3 regions of the Halomonas salsilacus genome follow, and region 1 is predicted to be linked to each of the others. Evidence: predicted binding sites of a transcription regulator. Region 1 holds the regulator's gene; each other region holds the start of a gene.
What was found. The regulator LexA, encoded in region 1, represses DNA repair genes until DNA is damaged. The targets are predictions, from matches to a motif close to TACTGTNTANNTANACAGTA.
Positions count from the first base shown of each region.

Region 2: the regulator LexA is predicted to act here: its motif matches at 1,298-1,317, upstream of ACR80S_RS00610 (LexA family protein).
Region 3: the regulator LexA is predicted to act here: its motif matches at 1,439-1,458, upstream of ACR80S_RS06790 (PA0069 family radical SAM protein).

Region 1 is NZ_JBPKAQ010000008.1:73,569-75,831, forward strand. It holds gene ACR80S_RS12465 (TetR/AcrR family transcriptional regulator) at 1-541, opposite strand, end outside; gene lexA (transcriptional repressor LexA) at 802-1,452, shown strand; gene dinB (DNA polymerase IV) at 1,493-2,263, shown strand, end outside.
Region 2 is NZ_JBPKAQ010000001.1:131,548-133,810, reverse strand. It holds gene ccmB (heme exporter protein CcmB) at 1-503, opposite strand, end outside; gene ccmA (cytochrome c biogenesis heme-transporting ATPase CcmA) at 490-1,137, opposite strand; gene ACR80S_RS00610 (LexA family protein) at 1,354-1,839, shown strand; gene ACR80S_RS00605 (IMPACT family protein) at 1,839-2,263, shown strand, end outside.
Region 3 is NZ_JBPKAQ010000003.1:267,420-269,682, forward strand. It holds gene ACR80S_RS06785 (TonB-dependent receptor domain-containing protein) at 1-880, opposite strand, end outside; cobalamin riboswitch at 1,012-1,255, opposite strand; gene ACR80S_RS06790 (PA0069 family radical SAM protein) at 1,475-2,263, shown strand, end outside.

The DNA.
Region 1 (2,263 bases):
CGATATCGCGCAGGGCGTCAAGGCCGGAGAGGGTGAAGATCACGGTGCCGAGCATGAAGTGCAGGCGCCAGAAGCGTTCGGCGTCGGGCAGCTCGGGGGTGGCCTGGCGCACCAGGTCGGTGAAGCGGGTGAAGACGCTGCCGTATTCCTCCTGGATATACCGGCGTAGATGGCCCTGGGCCTGGCTGTAGGCGAGCCCTAGCAGGCGCATGAAGACCTTGAGGCTGTTGCGCTCCGCCGGCACCTCCAGCACGCTTCGCGCCATGGTCTCGAGCAGCGCCTCCAGGGGGATCACCTCGTCGCCGTAGTCCGCCTGGAGCTCGTCCAGGGCGCGGTGGAAGCGCTCGGTGAAGGGGTCGAGGTAGCGGGCGAACACCGCCTGGATCAGCGACTTCTTGGAGCCGAAGTGGTAGTTCACCGCGGCCAGGTTGACCCTGGCCTTGCTGGTGATGGTGCGCAGCGAGGTCTCGGCGAAGCCGCGTTCGGCGAACAGCACCTCGGCCGTATCGAGGATGCGGGTGACGGTGTCGGTCTGGGCCATCTGGTAAGTCCTGACGTGAGTCCCGATAAGAGTCGCGGTAATAAACAGCTGTTTCAAACGTGTCCGAATTGTAAACCAGCCACGTACTCTTGCTCAATGGCCGTGTAGGGAGTGTGTTTTAAACGGTGCTATCCCGTTACCCCCTAGGCTGTTCTTTCTGGAGCGAGCCATGGCATCCCGTATTACTGGATGGAACATCATGCTGTATACTTGATCACTAACGTAACCATCCAGTCGCCGCTTTCCGCCCCGGAGGTCGCATGACACGCCCCCTCACCCAGCGCCAGCAAAACGTCTATGACTTCATCGTCAAGACCATTCAGGAGCTTGGCTATCCGCCCACCCGGGCCGAGATTGCCCGGGCCCTGGGCTTCCGCTCGCCCAACGCCGCCGAGGAGCACCTGCGCGCCCTCGAGAAGAAGGGTGCCATCCGCATGATCGCCGGCACTTCCCGCGGCATCCGCCTGCCCGCCCAGGAGCAGGAGGCCCCCGCCGAGGGCGAGGCCCCGCTCCAGGGGCTGCCGATCATCGGCGAGGTGGCCGCGGGCAGCCCGATCCTTGCCGCCGAGCATATCGACCGCTATTGTCCGCTGCCCCCGGAGTACTTCACCCCCCGAGCCGACTACCTGCTCCGGGTGCGCGGCCTCTCCATGAAGGATGTCGGCATCCTGGAAGGCGACTTGCTCGCCGTGCACCGCACCGAACGGGTGCGCGACGGCCAGATCGTGGTGGCCCGCCTGGAGGACGAGGTGACGGTGAAGCGCTTCCAGCGCAGCGGCCACGTGGTGACCCTGAGCGCGGAGAACCCGGAGTTCGCCCCCATCGAGGTGGACCTGCGCCATCAGGCGCTGGAGATCGAGGGCATCGGCGTGGGGGTGATCCGCGGCGGCAGCGGCCAGGCGCTGGGCTAGGCGCTGAAAAGGCGCGCTGCCGATGGATGAGACAGCCGCGGTGAGAAAGATCCTCCACGCCGACTGCGACTGCTTCTTCGCCGCGGTGGAGATGCGCGATGACCCGGCGCTTGCCGAGGTGCCGCTGGCCATCGGCGGCAGCCCCGAGCGGCGCGGGGTGATCGCTACCTGCAACTATCCCGCCCGGGCCTTCGGCATCCATTCGGCGATGCCCACCGCCCGGGCGCTGCGCCTCTGCCCCCACCTCACCCTGCTGCCCGGCAGCTTCGATAAGTACCGCGAGGTGTCGCGCCAGATCCAGGCGATCTTCCATGAGCTCACCCCGCTGGTGGAGCCCCTCTCCCTGGACGAGGCCTTCCTCGATGTCGGCGAGGTGGAGCGCTTCTCCGGCAGCGCCACCTGGATGGCCCGCTGGCTGAAGCAGGAGTGCCTGGCGCGCACCGGCATCACCCTCTCCGTGGGGGTGGCGCCCAACAAGTTCCTGGCCAAGATCGCCAGCGACTGGGAGAAACCCGACGGCCTGACCGTCATCACCCCGGAGCGCATGGAGGCCTTCCTGCGTACGCTGCCGGTGAAGAAGCTCCACGGCGTGGGCCCCGCCACCGGGGCGCGCCTGGACGCCATGGGCATCACCACCTGCTCGGCGCTGCGCGAGGTGCCCCTGGAGCGCCTGCTGGAGGCCTTCGGCAAGTTCGGCAAGCGGCTGTTTGAGTTGGCCCGGGGCATCGATGAGCGCCCGGTGCGCCTGGAGCGGGAGCGCAAGTCGGTCAGCGTGGAGACCACCTTCGCCCATGACCTGCCGGATCTGGCC
Region 2 (2,263 bases), on a different contig from region 1:
AGGCTCAAGCTGGCCGTACCCAACACCAGCGAGAACGCCAGCACCAGGTAGCTGCCGGGAGGCAGCGACAGCATGATGCCCAGCACCGGCGCCATGAGCGCCAGGGGCAAGCCGGTCAGCAGCCAGTGAACCGCCACCTTGGCCAGCGCCAGCATCGGCAGCGGCTGCGGCGTCAGCAGCAATTGCTCGAGGGAGCCGTCGTCATAGTCGCCGCGAAACAGGCTATCCAGTGACAGCAGCGCCGCCAGCAGCGCCGCCACCCACAGCAGGCCCGGCGCGATGGTGGCAAGCAGCTGCGGATCCGGCGAGATACCGATCGGAAACAGGGTGATCACCAGCGCAAAGAACACCAGGGGATTGAGTACCTCGCTGCGCCGGCGCATCAGCAGCAGCAGATCGCGCTTGAGGGTCGCCCACAGTGCGACCGCCAGGCCGCCGCCAGGTTCCCGCCGCGACAGGCCGCAACTTTCCCCGGCGGTCAGCCGAGTCTCAGAACCCGCCATGGGTCTGCCCTCCTCTCCCCAGGTGCACGCGGCGCAGCTCGTCGGTATTCCTGAGCTCATGATGGGTGGTGACCAGCACGCAACCGCCGGCGCGCGCATGCACGATCAGCCGCTCTTCCAGTGCCGCCACGCCATCCCGGTCGATGGCGGTGAAGGGCTCGTCCAGCACCCAGAGGGGGCGAGGCGTCAGCTCCAGCCGGGCCAGCGCCACACGGCGCTGCTGACCGGCCGAGAGCTGCCCGGCCGGCACGTCCTCGAAACCCACCAGCCCCACCGACTCCAGCGCCGCCAGGCGTGCCGCCTCATTGTCGCGCTGGCCGGCCAGGGCCTGGTACCAGGTCAGGTTCTCCAGCGGCGTCAGTGCACCCTTCACCCCCGGGGCGTGGCCCAGATAGAGCAGGCTCTCCAGGAAGGCCTGACGAGCTTTTCGCATCGGCGCACCGTTCCAATAGAGCTCGCCCTGATAGTCGGCCAGCTGGCCGGAGAGGATCTTGAGCAGCGTGGTCTTGCCGCTGCCGTTGGGGCCCTCGATGCGCACGATCTCGCCCGCCTGGATGTCCAGGGCGAGATCCTCGAAGAGCCAGCGATCATCCCGTTCGCAGGCCAGCTTTCGGGCTTGCAGGCTCAGGGTCAAGGCACACTCCGGGATGGGTAATTTGGCTCGAGACTCTACACGGAAAGCGGTTTTCCCGCCAGATTCGCGGATGCGTCAGCCGGTCGCGGTTGACCCGAGTCAAGCCTTGCGACGATGGCCTCTTCTTGCGTGTTAGGACACCCCTGCTATTCTTTCCAGATACTGTATATCTTGACAGTACCCAGCCAACGAGACTGACGACAGGAGACTCACGCCATGCCCGAGGTCAACCCCCGGTACCTTCTTCGCCGCCCCAACCTTCCCCTGGCTCAGGCCTGGACGCCCCTGGAGGGACCGGACGCCGCCGACGACCACCTCGTCGAGATACCGCTGCTCGGCAGCGTCTCGACGGGGCTGCCCATCGAGGCCTGCCTGGACAGCGCCAGCATCCGGGTCCCGGGGCGCATGGTGCGCCGCAACACCTACGCCCTGCGAGTGCGCGGCAACTCCATGATCGGTTGCAACATCTTCGACGGGGATGTGATCATCATCGAGCGTCAGGAGAGCGCCGAGAACGGCGAGACCGCCGTGGTGATGATCAACAACCAGGAGGTCACCCTGAAGAAGCTTTTCATCGAGAAGTCCGGGGTACGCCTGCAGCCCGCCAACGAACGCATGGCCCCGATCTATCTGAAGAACAGCGACATCCAGGTGCTGGGGCTGGTGATGGGCGTGGTGCGCCAGGAGGAACTGGCCGCCTGATGCGCTACTCCGCCCCCGACCTTCCCCCCGGCGAATGGCAGGAAAGCGAGCTGGAGGTGGAGAAGAGCCGCTTCATCACCTGGCTGTGCCACGCCCCCGACGTGGCCGCTTACGAGGCGCTGCTCGCCGAGGCGCGGCGACACCACCCCAATGCCAGCCACCACTGCACCGCCTTCATCGCCGGCCCTCCCGGCGAGCAGGCCGCCATCGGCTTCTCGGATGACGGCGAACCCGGCGGCACCGCCGGGCGGCCCATGTACCGGGTGCTGGAGGGCTCGGGGCTCGGCCAGGTGGGCTGCGTGGTGACCCGATACTTCGGCGGCACCAAGCTGGGCACCGGCGGACTGGCCCGCGCCTATGCCCAGGCGGTGGCCCAGGGCCTGGATCTCCTGCCGCGTTGCCAGGTGGTGGAGCGAACACCCCT
Region 3 (2,263 bases), on a different contig from region 1:
GTTCATCGCGAGCTTCGCTGAGGGTCAGGCGACTCCTCCAACTCCCCGTCACCGCCAGCTCAGCGTAAACACCTACCACCTGCTGAACGAAGTCATCCGTTGCGGCACCGGGCGCATCGAACTCTGTACTGCCTCGGGATCTAAGCGCCAGCAGCCCGACTTGGGCATCGTTCTCCAAGGTATGCGAGAGCCGTACCAGGCCGCTGGTATTGTCGTAGCCCCTGTCGTCGCCGCCTTCGCGCACCGGGTCACCATCGGTATCGATATGGCTGCCGGCTAGATAGTAGCGGGTGCCGCCGCTGCTGCCAGTGAGGCTGGCGCTATAGCGCTGGGTATTAAAGGCGCCGCCGCCCACGGAAACGCGCGGCTGGGGAGCACCCTCCTCGCCTTCAGGCGTGAACAGTTGGATGACGCCCCCCACCGCGTCGGCGCCGTAGAGGCTACCGCGGGGGCCACGCACGATCTCGGCACTCTCGAACATCCGCGGGTCGAAGAACTCCCAGGAGGCCGCTCCGCTGGTGGCGGATCTCAGCCTTATCCCATCGATCAGCAGCACGTTGGCATTGCTTCCGGTGCCGCGCAGGAAGAGGCTGCTCTGCTTGCCGAAGCTGCCCTGGGTGGTGATGTCCACACCCGGCTGACCCCGCAGCAGGTCGGTCACGCTGGTGGGGTCCTGGCGGCGCAGGGTGGCTTCATCCAGCACCGTCACCGAGGCCAGGCTCTGGTCGGCGGTACGCGGGGCCAGGGCGGCGGTCACCACCACGGGGTTGAGACTCAGCATCTCGGTGGGGCTGTCGGACTGCGGTTCGGCGGCCTGGACGGCCAGCGGTAGGGCCAGAGCGAAGGTCGCCAGGCCACGGGGAGCGAAAGTCGTGTTCATGTCTGTCCCTTGTCCACCGTGCTCACCCGCACGGCGTACTACTTTTTTAATGGGCCGGGGCAGAGGAACAGCAGGAAGGGAAGCGGCGCGTAGGGTGCGGCGATGCCCTGCCAGATGACCGCCCTCCGCGATCCAGCATGCGCTCTCGGGCCGGTCTCCGGGCTGACGAGCGAGGGCTTCGCCGACAGGCAAGATCCCCTTCTGAACCGCCGCCTTCCCATGCCGAGGGCACAGTGGCGCTGTGGCGGTTCTTGACTCGATCACCGTTGCGGGGGCAGCGTCGGACTGGCGGACTGTTTGGAAGAGCACCGCGAACCGACTTCCCGTTTACCTGGCGGCACTCACTCCGCCAGCACCTTAGAGTGCGCGTAAGCTAGCAAGCACCGGTCCTGTGGTCAACGCCGAAAGCCGAGACCTTCACTCAAAGTCATTATATTTCAATCGATTGCAGAGCCAACGCCGAACCACCACCTGTTCCAGGCGCTGAGCAGCCATCTTTCTCCTCCCTGGATAGCGGCCCCTGACAAGCGGGATCACAGACGCTACAATCATTCCACATACTGTATATATTAACATATGTTATGGAGCTACCCCATGGCCTCACCGACTCGAGGGGACCCTCGCCCCCGCAAGGGTCGCGGCGCTAACTACGATCCCCACAACCGCTTTTCCCCCACCGTAAGCGTGGGGGAAGACGACGGCTGGTGGCAGGACGAGGCGCCGGCGAGCCTGGCCACCGAGGTGCGCGAGGAGCCTGCTCGCAGCGCGCTCTCCTGGAACACCTCCCCAGACCTCCCCTTCGACCGCTCGATCAACCCCTATCGCGGCTGCGAGCACGGCTGCATCTACTGTTACGCCCGCCCCAGCCACGCCTACTGGGACTTCTCGCCGGGCCTCGACTTCGAGACGAAGCTGATCGCCCGCACCGGCCTGGTGGAGCGCCTGAAGGAAGAACTGTGCCGCCCCGGCTATGTCTGCCGGCCCATCAACCTCGCCGGCAACACCGATGTCTACCAGCCCATCGAGGCCGGCCAGCGCCGCACACGGGAACTGCTCGCCTTCCTGCTCGAGTGCCGCCACCCGGTCACCCTGGTGACCAAGGGCGCCATGATCCTGCGCGATCTGGATCTGCTGAAGGCACTCGCCGAGCGCCGCCTGGTCCGGGTGATGGTGAGCCTGACCAGCCTCGACGCCGACCTGAAGCGCACCCTGGAACCCCGGGCCGCCTCGCCTGCCGCACGATTGCGGGTCATCCGCGCCCTGAGCGGCGCGGGGGTTCCCGTCGGCACCCTGGTCTCACCGGTGATTCCGGGGCTGACCGACCACGAGCTGGAACGCCTGCTGGCGGCGGCCGCGGACGCCGGCGCCGCCACCGCTGGCTGG